DNA from 4 places in the Rubrivivax sp. JA1055 genome. Region 3 is predicted to be linked to each of the others. Evidence: predicted binding sites of a transcription regulator. Region 3 holds the regulator's gene; each other region holds the start of a gene.
What was found. The regulator sigma-54, encoded in region 3, starts transcription at its own class of promoters, with help from an activator protein. The targets are predictions, from matches to a motif close to TGGCANGNAANCTGCTTT.
Positions count from the first base shown of each region.

Region 1 (3,187 bases), on a different contig from region 3:
GGTGCGTGGCCGAAGGGCACGAAGAACACCGCGACGAGCATCAGCACCAGCAGGGCGCAGTCCGAGGAGATCTGCAGCAGCGTCTGGCGGTGCACGTAGTGGTTGAAGATGCGGATCATGGTCGCTACCGGGTGAGCTTCCGTGGCGATGGCCGCTGGGACCAGCAGGCGGTGGAGAGCCTGGAGGTGATCGTCCCCGGCCGTTTGATGCTTGTTGCAAGCAGGCGTGACCTGCTTTCAGGCACTGTAGGGAAGGCCCCCGGGCAGCGGCACCCCCGGCTCACGGGATCGGGGCGCTTAGCGCGCTGAAGCCGCAAAGAATGCGACTTGCGTCATGAAAACGCGAGGCTGTGGCACGTCGGCATGGCGCCAGTTGCCGCTTCAGTGGCTGGGGACGCCCGGCGCCGCGGCGCCGGGCGTCCGGTCTGGCTCGCCGGGCCCGGGCCCGTGGCCGCGGGTCCGGGGACGACGGCACCCCCACGATCGTGGTCGCCGTCACCTCGTGTATCCGGGCGTGTCGGTGCGACGCACCAAAAGAAACGGGGGGCCGAAGCCCCCCGATGCGTGCCGGCGGCAGGTCTCAGCCGCGGCGACGGCGCGAGGCCGCGAAGCCGGCGGTGCCGAGAGCCAGGCCGACCAGGGCCAGCGTGCCCGGTTCCGGAACGTCGCCGGTGACCGCCGAGTTGAAGTCGGTCTGGGCGATGAAGTCAGGGCCGAGCGGACGGCCGTTGTCGTCGTTGCCGCCGTTCACGGCGCCGACCACCGGGGTGTAACCGCCCGAGCCACCGTTGGCGGCGTAGGTGCCGTTCACGTGCACGTTGTCGCAGGTCGACACGTGACCGGTGCTTCCGACCGCCGCGCCGTTCTGCGTCGTGTTGAAGCAGTCCGACGGGTTGACCGAGGTGTACGGCAGGCCGATCGAGATGTTCGCGAAATTGATCGTGAACCCGGTCAGCGTCGTCAGGAAGAAGGTCGGGTCAAGCGTGATGCCGGTGGTGCCCGCGCGCAGCGCGCCCTGCGAACCCACGCCCGTCACCGTTTGCTGCGTCCCGTACTGGTTGCCGTCGAAGCCATCCAGCAGGGCAATGCCCGAAGTTGTGTCGATGGTGAATTGGCCGAGCGCGTTGACCGTCACGCCCGTCAGCTTGCCGATCAGGCGGCCGTCGTTGAAGCCGTTGCCGGTCAGGTCCGTGGCGTTGGTGCCGCTCGGCGCGCTGTAGTAGATCTCCAGCCAGCCTGCGCCGGTGGTGCGGAACGTCGCCGAATCAGTGCCAACGCCCGTGACCCGCTCGGTGTACCCGGCGACCAGCGTGATCTCGCCGAAGCCCGGGGGCAGCGTGCCCGAGCTGCCGCCGTTGGCCAGCGTGTAGCCGGTCAGCTTGGCGTGCGTGTAGACCTGGAACTCCGTCGACCCGCCGTTCTGGGTGGCGAAGTTGACGATGGCGTTGTTCGCGCCCTGGGCCAGGAAGCTGGTCTGCGACCAGTCCAGCGCCGTGACTTCGACCGGGGCCAGGCCACCGGCGCCGTCCAGGTCGAGAACGAGGCCGGCGTGGGCGGGGCCGGCGAGGGCGAAGGCACTACCGATCAGTGCACCCAGGATGCTCTTGCGCATTCGGACTCCTCTCAGGATTCGTTGCTGTACTGGGCACGTGCCCGCTGAGCCAACAAAGCAACGGCTGTGCCACTTTCTCCAAGTGGCTGTCATGAAAGGGAAAAGTGGCATTTCATGGCCTCTGTCCGGTGACCTGTGTAAGGCTTTCCGACAGGGCTGGAGGCGGCCTGCCGGGGTCGGAGGCCGGGCTCAGCCGCCCGTCGCCAGCAGCCGCCCGGCCACCCGCAGCGCGTTGGCCGCGATCGTCAGGCTCGGGTTGGTGCCGCCGCTGGACGGGAAGAAGGAACTGTCGACGACGTAGACGTTGTCGAGCTCGTGGACCCGGTTGTCGCGGTCGAGCACGCTGTGCCGCGGGTCGTCGCCGAAGCGGCAGGTGCCGCAGACGTGGGCGATGCGCTGGTTGTTCGCCACCTGGTCCAGGCGGCGCCAGCGCCGGCCCTGCAGCGTGCGTCGCAGGTGCGCGCGCAGCGTTCCCATGCGCTCGTGGGCCTCGGGGCGCAGCCGGTACTCCAGCAGCACGCGCTGCGGCCCGTCCGGGTGGCAGGCGACGCGGTTGTCGGCGTAGGGCAGGTCCTCGGCGATCGTCGCCAGCGTCATCCAGCCTTCGCTGAGGTCGCGCAGCAGCGGCAGCATCAGCGGCCGCGCCAGTTCCAGCAGCCCGGCGGCGGCGGCCCAGGGCGTGGCGCGCAGGTCCGAGGCCAGCGAGCCCAGCAGCATCGGCGCCGGGGGCAGGCGGCCGAAGGACTGCAGCGTGCCGAGCTTGGCGCCGCCGTCGACGTAGAAGTCGTTGCAGGCCAGCTCCTTGCGCCGGTTGTCGAAGGGCTCGTCCGCCGCCCGCGGGCGCACCAGGTAGACGTCGATCAGGTGGCGCATCAGGCAGCGCCCGAGCAGCCCCGACCCGTTGCCCAGCCCGGCGCCGCCGGCCGAGCGCAGCAGGATCAGCGGCGACTGCAGCGCCCCGGCGGCCAGGATCACGCGCCGGCCGCGCAGCGTCAGCGGGCGGCCGCGCCAGGTGCAGCGCAGGCCGCCGGCGCGGCGCCCGTCGGCCAGCAGCTCCAGCACCCGGCAGCCGGCGAGCAGCGTCGCGCCGTGATCGCGCACGGCCGGCACGAGGCAGGCGCTCTCGGCGTCACGCTTGCAGCCGTGGCGGCAGAGAAAGCTCTGGCAGGACCCGCAGCCCGGCCGGTACTCGCAGGCGCTGGGCAGGCGGTACGGATGCAGGCCGCGCGCGCGCAGGAAGTCGGCGAACTCGCTGCCGGCCGCCGACAGCGGCGGCGGCGCCGGCAGCCGCGGCGCGTGCGCGGCCAGCGGGTCGGCGTCGCCGCGCACCCCGTACAGCGTCTCGGCCTGCTCGTAGAACGGCAGCAGCTCGGCGTGCGACACCGGCCAGCGTTCGACGACCGCGGCGTCGACGGCGCCGGCGGCGAAGCGGCCGGGCTCGAAATCCTCCGGCGTGAAGCGCTCCATCGCCATGCCGTACAGCGCGCTCGAGCCGCCCGGCCCGTGGCCGATGAACGGCGTGAACTCGCGCTCGCGGCGGGCGCTGCGGTCGACGATGCGGTCGGCGCAGCGCCCG
Region 1 covers NZ_JAJKFP010000003.1:62,633-65,819, forward strand. Annotated here, with positions in the region: gene LOC65_RS05925 (TIGR03013 family XrtA/PEP-CTERM system glycosyltransferase) at 1-119, opposite strand, end outside; gene LOC65_RS05930 (PEP-CTERM sorting domain-containing protein) at 580-1,611, opposite strand; gene LOC65_RS05935 (GMC oxidoreductase) at 1,801-3,187, opposite strand, start outside.
Region 1: LOC65_RS05930 (PEP-CTERM sorting domain-containing protein) is a predicted target of sigma-54. The motif match lies at 1,666-1,683, and genes of this name have one in related genera.

Region 2 (3,187 bases), on a different contig from region 3:
GCCACGGTCCTTGGCCTGCTGCGGCGTCAGCATGTTGGTGTAGCTCTCGGGATTGCCGGGGCAGCGGTAGACGGGGCCGCTGTCGCCTTGCGCGAACGCGGCCGCCGACGTCAGCAGCAGCGCGAGGCCGGCACCTGGCCGACGGAACATGGGCATTACCTCCGTGCGATGGATTGTGGCGCGCCCAAACGAAGAAGGGACGGCAAGCCGTCCCTTCCGCAGACCGTGACGCGCGAGCGCCGCCGGACTTTAGATGCTGTAGTACATGTCGAACTCGACCGGATGGGTCGTCATGCGGAAGCGCGTGACTTCCTGCATCTTCAGGTCGATGTAGGCGTCGATGTACGAATCGGTGAACACGCCGCCCTTGGTCAGGAAGGCGCGGTCCTTGTCGAGGTACTCGAGGGCCTGGTCGAGGCTGTGGCAGACGGTCGGGATCTTCGCGTCCTCTTCCGGCGGCAGGTGGTACAGATCCTTGGTGGCGGCTTCGCCCGGGTGGATCTTGTTCTCGACGCCGTCCAGGCCGGCCATCAGCAGCGCGGCGAAGCCCAGGTACGGGTTCATCAGCGGATCCGGGAAACGCGCTTCGATGCGGCGGCCCTTCGGGTTGCTGACGAACGGGATGCGGATCGAGGCCGAGCGGTTGCGGGCCGAGTAGGCCAGCTTGACCGGCGCTTCGAAGCCCGGCACCAGACGCTTGTAGCTGTTGGTGCCCGGGTTCGTGATCGCGTTCAGCGCACGGGCATGCTTGATGATGCCGCCGATGTAGTACAGCGCGAACTCGGACAGGCCGCCGTAGCCGTCGCCGGCGAACAGGTTCTTGCCGTCCTTCCAGACCGACTGGTGCACGTGCATGCCGGAGCCGTTGTCGCCGACGACGGGCTTGGGCATGAAGGTCGCGGTCTTGCCGTAGGCGTGCGCGACGTTGTGGATCACGTACTTCTGCAGCTGCAGCCAGTCGGCGCTCTCGACGAGCGTGCTGAACTTGGTGCCGATCTCGTTCTGGCCCGGGGCCGCCACTTCGTGGTGGTGGACTTCGACCGGGATGCCCAGCGACTCGAGGATCAGGCACATCTCCGAGCGCATGTCCTGGAAGCTGTCGACCGGGGGCACCGGGAAGTAGCCGCCCTTGACCGCCGGACGGTGGCCCATGTTGCCGCCGTCGAGCTCCTTGCTCGTCGACCACGGGGCTTCTTCCGACGTGATCTTCACGTGGCTGCCGTCCATGCCGACGTGCCAGTGGACCTGGTCGAAGATGAAGAACTCGGGTTCCGGACCGAAGAAGGCGGTGTCGCCCAGGCCGCTGCTCTTCAGGTAGGCCTCGGCACGCTTGGCCAGCGAACGCGGGTCGCGGTCGTAGGGCTTGCCGTCACCCGGCTCGAGCACGTCGCAGGTCAGGATCAGCGTCGGCTCTTCGTAGAACGGGTCGATGTTGGCGCTGCTGGGATCGGGCATCAGCAGCATGTCGGACGCTTCGATGCCCTTCCAGCCGGCGATCGAGGAGCCGTCGAAGGCATGACCGGCGGTGAACTTGTCTTCGTCGAAAGCGGAAACGGGCACCGAGACGTGCTGTTCCTTGCCGCGGGTGTCGGTGAAGCGGAAGTCGACGAACTTGACTTCGTTCTCCTTCACCAGCTTCATCACGTCGGCAACGGTCTTTGCCATTCAGATCTCCTAGCGGGGGCTCGTGGAAAGGGTTTGGTCTGATCGGGGCGACCTCTCGGTACTTACCCCGAAAGGCGCGCACCAATGTAGCAGAAGGTGTGCCAGCCACCAGGGGGCCGGCGCAGGCCTGAAGCAGGCCGAGGGGCGCGCCACGACGGGGTCACCGACGGTGCACCGCCACGGAATCGCTGAGCGCACCAACAAGGTGCGCACCTTGGTGCATCAACGCACCATTTCGTCGCCAAGGCGTGCACCATGGGCCACGGCGCCGGCGCGCAGGGCCTCGAAGGCGGCGTCGACGATCTCGCCGCGGCCCTTGACGCCCAGCTCGATGTGGCGCCCGTGCAGAGGGTGGTCGACGCTCGGCAGGCTGAAGACCTTGACCGGCGCGAAGCGGGTCTCGATCTCTTCCATCAGCGGCGTCAGCGTCGACTCCATCGACCCGAAGACGAGCACCGAACGCTCGCGCAGCGCCACATCCTGGTGCAGATGGGCATAACGCCCGTCGAGCACCGACTCGACCATCGGCCAGGCCATCACCGGGAAGCCGGGCACGAAGTGCACGTGGCCGACCGAGAAGCCGGGAATCTTGTTGTACGGATTGGGAATGATCGCCGCACCGGCCGGGAACACGCCCATGTTCAGCCGGCGGGCGTTGTCGGGGCGGTCGGGCTCGTAGGGCTCGCCCTGCTCGGCGGCCATCTCGCGGATGCGCGCGAGGATCAGGTCGCGCGCGTCGGGGTGCAGCGACAGCGGCACGCCGAGCGCGTCGGCGGCGGCCTGGCGCGTGTGGTCGTCGGGCGTCGCGCCGATGCCGCCGAACGAGAACACCAGGTCGCCGCTGGCGAAAGCCTGGGCCAGCGTCTCGCTGATGCGCGCGCGGTCGTCGCCGACGTAGCGCGCCCAGGCGAGCGCCAGGCCGCGTGCGGCCAGCATCTCGATCAGCCTGGCCAGGTGCTGGTCGCGGCGTTTTCCCGAGAGGATCTCGTCGCCGATGATGACGGTGCCGATGTTCATGGCGGTGGCAGCGGGGCGGGGTTGACGGGCACCGGCGGCTCGGCCACCGGCAGGTCGAGGGCGGCGGACTCGCGCCGCAGCCGGTCCAGCGCGTCGAGCGCGAAGTGCGCGAACCAGGCCGACGCGAACGCGAACACCAGCGTGTACAGCCAGACCGAGGCGACGATCAGCACCGGCGCCAGGATCAGCGTCGCGGCGCTGACCGCCCACAGCAGCGTCGGCGCCGCGCCGAGGTAGCCGCAGACGACGCCGATGGCCAGCAGCGGCCAGCGCTGCCCGGCCATGATGCGGCGGCGCTCGTCGGCGTCGGCGTGCGCGGCCAGCACGTCGAAGGTGTAGACGCGGTAGGTCAGCCAGCCCCAGATCAGCGGCGGCAGCACCAGCGCCAGCGGCGGCAGCAGCCACAGCGGCAGGCTCGCCAGCAGCGCGACGACGGCGACCAGCGTCGCCCACAGCGACCAGCCCAGCCCCTGCCACCAGCGCCCGCCGCGGCGGCGCTCCAGCG
Region 2 covers NZ_JAJKFP010000002.1:183,462-186,648, reverse strand. Annotated here, with positions in the region: gene LOC65_RS03995 (hypothetical protein) at 1-150, opposite strand, end outside; gene glnA (type I glutamate--ammonia ligase) at 250-1,665, opposite strand; gene LOC65_RS03985 (molybdopterin-binding protein) at 1,888-2,682, opposite strand; gene LOC65_RS03980 (EI24 domain-containing protein) at 2,679-3,187, opposite strand, start outside.
Region 2: glnA (type I glutamate--ammonia ligase) is a predicted target of sigma-54. The motif match lies at 1,752-1,769, and genes of this name have one in related genera.

Region 3 (3,187 bases):
GCGATCGTGCCGGCGCCGCAGCAGGGGTCGAGCAGCGCGCCGTCCTCCTCGCGGCCCTGCCAGCCGGCGGCGGCCAGCATCGCCGCGGCCAGCGTCTCCTTCAGCGGCGCCTCGCCCTTGACGCCACCGGCGCGTTCGTCGCGCCAGCCGCGCTTGAACAGCGCCTCGCCCGAGGTGTCGGCGTACAGCGTCGCGTGCTCGGGGCCGACGTACAGCTGCAGCGACAGGTCGGGGTGGCGGGTGTCGACGCTGGGGCGTTCGCCGCTCGTTTCGCGCAGCTGGTCGCAGACGGCGTCCTTCACGCGCAGCGTCGCGAAGTTCAGGCTCTTCAGCGGCGAACGCTGCGCCGCGACGTCGACACGCAGCGTCTGGCGCGGCGTGATCCAGTCGTCCCAGCGCACGCGGCGCGCGAGTTCGTAGAGCTCGTGCTCGTCGCGGTAGGGGCCGTCGATCAGCGGCCACAGCACACGCTGGGCGAGCCGGCTTTCCAGGTTCAGCGCCATCGCGGCGCGGGCGTCGCCGTCGACGAAGACGCCGCCGCGCACGGCCTCGGTGCGGCAGCCGGTGATGCGGGCGGCCTCGTCGGCCAGCAGCGGCTCGACGCCACCGGCGCAGGGAAGGAACAGGGAGACGGTCATGACGGCGGCGCGACGGACGAAAGCGCTGGACTGTAGTCCAGCTGCGGCGGCGGCGGCGCGTTGTGGCGGAGGACGCGGAGGACGGGGTCAGGAGGACGGGAGGACGGGGTCAGGTCTCGCAAGACCTGACCCCGGGCTGCCCGGGCTGCCTCAGCTGCGGCGGCGGCGCGTCGCGGCGGAGGACGGGGTCAGGTCCTGCGGGACCTGACCCTGGGCTGTGGTCGCGTCAGATCGCCCGGCGCAGCGAGGCCGGCGCGATCTTCAGCGCCTCGCGGTACTTGGCGACGGTGCGGCGCGCGACCTGGATGCCCTGCTCCTCGAGCATCTGCGACAGCTGGCTGTCCGACAGCGGCTTGCTGGCGTCCTCGGCCGAGACGAGCTGCTGGATCAGCGCCCTCACAGCGGTGCTCGACGCGTTGCCGCCGGCCTCGGTGTTCAGCGAGCTGCCGAAGAAGTACTTCAGCTCGAAGGTGCCCTGCGGCGTGGCCATGTACTTGGCCGTCGTCACGCGCGAGATCGTGCTCTCGTGCAGGCCCAGCTCGTCGGCGATCTCGCGCAGCACCAGCGGCTTCATCGCGATCGCGCCGTGGGTGAAGAAACCCTTCTGGCGCTCGACGATGGCCTTGGACACACGCAGGATGGTGTCGAAACGCTGCTGGATGTTCTTCATGAACCAGCGCGCCTCCTGCAGCCGCGACGACAGCCCGCCGGCGCCGTTGCGCTGGCCGCGGATCGCCTGGGCGTAGAGGTCGTTGATGCGCAGCTTGGGCATCACGTCCGGGTTCAGCAGCACCTTGAAGCCGCGCCCCGACTTCTGGACGATGACGTCGGGCACGATGATGTTCGACTCGGCCGGCGCGAACGGCCGCCCCGGCTTGGGCTCGCAGGCGACGATCAGTGCCTGCGCCTGGCGCAGCAGGTCCTCGCCGGCGCCGGTGGCGGCGGTCAGCTTCTTCACGTCGCGCCGCGCCAGCAGCTCCAGCGAGTGCTCGCAGATGCGGATCGCGACCTCGCGCGCCTCGCAGCGCGGCGTCGTGCGCAGTTGCAGCACCAGGCACTCGGACAGCGAACGTGCGCCGACGCCGGTCGGCTCCAGGCTCTGCAGCCAGCGCAGCGCGCACTGCAGGCGGTCGGCCAGGGCCTCGCGCTGCTCCTCGTCGTCCAGGTCCAGCATGTCGGCCAGGCGCGCGGCGATGTCCTCCAGCGGGTCGGCGAGGTAGCCGTCGTCGTCCAGCGACTCGATCAGCACGTGCAGTGCCGCAGCGTCCTCGGCCGACAGCCGCATGCCGGCGATCTGGCGCCGCAGGTGGTCCTGCAGCGTGCCGGCGCTGGCGCGGCGCTCCTGCGGGTCGAGGTCGTCGTCGCCTTCGGGCGCTGCCGCGGCCGGGGTCTCGCGGATGCCGTCGAAGTCGTCGCGCTCGGTGCCGTTCTCCCAGTCGTCGCGTTCGGTGGTGCCGAACTCGGCGGCGTCGACCTCGGCCGGTGCCGGCTCGGCGGCACCGTCGCCGTCGTCACGCTCGGCGACGCGGTCGACGGTGGCACGTTCGGCCGGCGCGTCGAACGGTGTCGCCGCGTCCTCGTCCATCTCCAGGAACGGGTTCTGCTCGAGCATCTGCTCGACTTCCTGGTGCCGCTCCAGCGTCGACAGCTGCAGCAGCCGGATCGACTGCTGCAGCTGCGGCGTCAGCGCCAGATGCTGCGACAGGCGGACTTGGAGGGAGGGCTTCATCGGCCGCGCGTCACATCTTGAAATGCTCGCCGAGGTAGACCTTGCGCACCTCGGCGTTCTCGACGATCGCCTGCGGCGTGCCTTCGGTGAGCACGCTGCCCTCGCTGATGATGTAGGCGCGGTCGCAGATGCCCAGCGTCTCGCGCACGTTGTGGTCGGTGATCAGCACCCCGATGCCGCGCGACTTGAGGAAGGCGATGATGCGCTGGATCTCGATGACGGCGATCGGGTCGACGCCGGCAAAGGGCTCGTCGAGCAGGATGAAACGCGGCTGCGTGGCCAGCGACCGGGCGATCTCGACGCGGCGGCGCTCGCCGCCGGACAGCGCCGGCGCCGGCGAGTCGCGCAGCTTCTCGATCGACAGGTCGTGCAGCAGCTTGTCCAGCAGCTCCTGGATCTGCGCCGGCTTCAGCGGCCGGCCGTCCGGGCCCTGCTGCAGCTCGAGCACGGCGCGGATGTTCTCCTCGACGGTCAGCTTGCGGAAGATCGACGCTTCCTGCGGCAGGTACGACAGCCCCAGGCGCGATCGCTGGTGGATCGGCAGGCGCTCGACCGGGCGGCCGTCGATGCGGATCTGGCCGGCGTCGGCACGCACCAAGCCGACGACCATGTAGAAGGTGGTGGTCTTGCCGGCGCCGTTGGGGCCGAGCAGGCCGACGACCTCGCCGGCGGCCACCGACAGGTGCACGTCCTTGACGACGCGCCGCTGGCCGTAGCTCTTCTGCAGGTTCTCGGCTTCGAGCCGGCTGCCCGCGACGGCGGTTTCCATCAGCGCTGGCCCCCGAGCGAGCGCGCCGGCGCCAGCGGCGCGGCCGAGGCC
Region 3 covers NZ_JAJKFP010000005.1:191,355-194,541, reverse strand. Annotated here, with positions in the region: gene LOC65_RS07605 (class I SAM-dependent RNA methyltransferase) at 1-638, opposite strand, end outside; gene LOC65_RS07600 (RNA polymerase factor sigma-54) at 865-2,367, opposite strand; gene lptB (LPS export ABC transporter ATP-binding protein) at 2,378-3,136, opposite strand; gene lptA (lipopolysaccharide transport periplasmic protein LptA) at 3,136-3,187, opposite strand, start outside.

Region 4 (3,187 bases), on a different contig from region 3:
CTGGAGCGATGACGCCGTGCGCCGCGTCATCGCCCAGCAGGCGAGCCGCGCCACGCGCCGGCGCATCGCCGACGCGGTGATCTTCAATGACGGGATCACCCCCGGGGAACTGGCCGCCGAGGTCCGGGCGCTGTGGGCGCTGTGGAACAATGGTCCTCACTGAGCATTCCCCCGAAGAGCGCCGACTTTGGTCCTGTACGAGTACCCGTTCAACGAGGGCATCCGCACGATGCTGCGGCTCGAGCACCTGTTCGACCGGCTCGGGCAGCTCGTCGCACGCGACGCGCCGGTGGACCACCACTTCGCGCTGGCGACGATCTTCGAGATCATGGACGTCGCCTCGCGCGCCGATCTGAAGAGCGACCTGCTGAAGGAGCTGGAGCGCCACCGCGCCCAGCTGCAGTCCTACCGCGGCAACCCGCACATCTCCGAGGCCGCGCTCGACCAGATCGTCGGCCGCATCGACACCGCCTTCAGCGGCCTCAACCAGCTCCAGGGCAAGGCCGGCCAGGCGCTGCAGGGCAACGACTGGCTGATGGGCATCCGCAGCCGCATCGGCATCCCCGGCGGCACCTGCGAGTTCGACCTGCCCTCGTACTACGCCTGGCAGCAGCTCGACCCGGCCAGGCGCCGCGCCGACCTGATGGGCTGGATCGCGACCCTGTCGCCGCTGGCCGAGGCGCTGCAGGTGCTGCTGGGGCTGCTGCGCGACAGCGGCGTGGCCCAGCGGGTCGTCGCCGCCGGCGGCCAGTACCAGCAGAGCCTGCCGGCCGGGCGCACCTACCAGCTGATGCGCGTGCGCCTGGACGCCGCCGACGGCCTGGTGCCCGAGATGACCGGCCACCGGCTGATGGTCGGCGTGCGCCTGATGCGCCCCGACGCCGACGGCCGGCTGCGCCTGGCCGCCGAAGACCGCGACTTCGAGCTGACGCTCTGCGCCTGACCTGTCTCCCCTTCGTTTCCCCGTGACCGCTGCCCGCCTCGTCCCCTGCCCGGCCTGCAAGACGCCGACGCCGTATTCGCCGCAGAACCGCTGGCGCCCGTTCTGCAGCGAACGCTGCCGCAGCCTGGACCTGGGGGCCTGGGCCAGCGAGAGCTACCGCGTCGCCGCCGAGGCGCCGCCCGACGCCGGCGAAGACACGCCGAGCCCGCCAACACGCCAATAACGCCCCGGCCGCTGTCGGCTTTGTCGCGAAGAGCACAGCCGGCCGACGCCCGACACCTTCCGCAAGTCCTTGATCCATAAGGGATCGAGGCATGGCACGGCTCTCGCAGTGCGGGCTCGTCCTCAACCGACGGGCCAGCCATGAGCCACACAGCCTTCATCTCGATCGGTGACCTGCGCCGCAGCCGGCCCGCCCTCGGCGACGCCGCGCCCGCCAGTGCTGGCGGCTGCAGCAGCAGCGGCGGTGCCGGCAAGTCCGGCTGCGGCTCCTCGGCCGGCCCCGAAGACATGCCGGCGGAGATCTGGGAGAAGGTCAAGAACCATCCCTGCTACTCCGAGGAAGCGCACCACCACTTCGCGCGCATGCACGTCGCGGTCGCCCCGGCCTGCAACATCCAGTGCCACTACTGCAACCGCAAGTACGACTGCAGCAACGAGAGCCGCCCCGGCGTCGTCAGCCAGAAGCTGACGCCCGAGCAGGCGGTGAAGAAGGTGCTGGCGGTGGCCAGCGCGATCCCGCAGATGACGGTGCTGGGCATCGCCGGCCCCGGCGACTCGCTGGCCAATCCGCAGAAGACCTTCGAGACCATGCGCCTGCTGCAGCAGCACGCGCCGGACATCAAGCTCTGCCTGTCGACCAACGGCCTGGCGCTGCCCGACTGGGTCGACGAGATCGTCAAGTACAACGTCGACCACGTCACGATCACGATCAACATGGTCGACCCGGCCGTGGGCGAGAAGATCTATCCCTGGATCTTCCATGACCACCGCCGCGTCACCGGCCTGGAAGCGGCGCGCATCCTGCACGAGCGGCAGATGCTGGGCCTGGAGATGCTCACCGCACGCGGCGTGCTGGTGAAGGTGAACTCGGTGCTGATCCCGGGCGTCAACGACGCGCACCTGATCGAGGTGAACAAGGCCGTCAAGGCACGCGGCGCCTTCCTGCACAACATCATGCCGCTGATCTCGGAGGCCGAGCACGGCACCTTCTACGGCCTCAACGGCCAGCGCGGCCCGACGGCGCAGGAGCTGAAGGCCGTGCAGGACGCCTGCGCCGGCGGCGCCAACCTGATGCGCCACTGCCGCCAGTGCCGCGCCGACGCCGTCGGCATGCTCGGCGAGGACCGCAGCGACGAGTTCACGCTCGAGAAGATCGAGGACCTGGCCGTCGTCTACGACCTGGACAAGCGCCGCGCCTACCAGCAGCAGGTCGAGCTGCAGCGCCAGGCCCAGCACCAGGCCAAGGTCGACGCGCTGGCCGAGGCTTTCGACGCACGCCTCGCCGACGACGGGCTGAAGGTGCTGGTCGCCGTGGCCAGCGAGAGCCAGGGCCGGGTCAACCAGCACTTCGGCCACGCCACCGAGTTCCAGATCTACGAGGTCGGCGCCGGTGCCGCGACCTTCGTCGGCCACCGCCGCGTCGACCTGTACTGCCAGGGCGGCTACGGCGAGGACGAGCAGCTGCCGTCCATCGTCCAGGCGCTGGCCGACTGCCACGCGGTGCTGGTCGCCAAGATCGGCGCCTGCCCGCGTGACGAACTGAAGGCCGCCGGCATCGAGCCGGTGGACCGCTACGCCCACGAGTTCATCGAGAAGGCCGCGCTGGCCTGGTTCGCCGACTACCGCGAACGCATCGCCAGCGGCGCCGTCGTCCACCAGGCGCGCGGCGACGCGCGCATCCGCCAAGGCGCCTTCACCGGCACCGCGGCCGCCTGACCCCCCGAGGAGAACCTCATGGCCCTTAAGATCATCGCCTCCATGTGCTCCGGCTGCTCGGCCTGCGAAGCCGAATGCCCGAACAACGCCATCCGCGAAAAGGGCGGCAGCTTCATCATCGACCCGGCCAAGTGCACCGAGTGCGAAGGCCACTTCGACGCCCCGCAGTGCATCGCCGTCTGCCCGGTCGACAACTGCATCAAGAAGGTCTGACGATGGGCGCGGCGAACGTCGTCGTCACCCCCGCCGCCGAGAAGTTCATGCGGCGCCTGTTGCGCTTCTCGGAGCACCCGGCCGGCGGTTTCC
Region 4 covers NZ_JAJKFP010000001.1:556,728-559,914, forward strand. Annotated here, with positions in the region: gene coaE (dephospho-CoA kinase) at 1-163, shown strand, start outside; gene zapD (cell division protein ZapD) at 188-943, shown strand; gene LOC65_RS02385 (DNA gyrase inhibitor YacG) at 966-1,166, shown strand; gene nifB (nitrogenase cofactor biosynthesis protein NifB) at 1,307-2,881, shown strand; gene LOC65_RS02395 (4Fe-4S binding protein) at 2,900-3,094, shown strand; gene LOC65_RS02400 (iron-sulfur cluster assembly accessory protein) at 3,097-3,187, shown strand, end outside.
Region 4: nifB (nitrogenase cofactor biosynthesis protein NifB) is a predicted target of sigma-54. The motif match lies at 1,259-1,276, and genes of this name have one in related genera.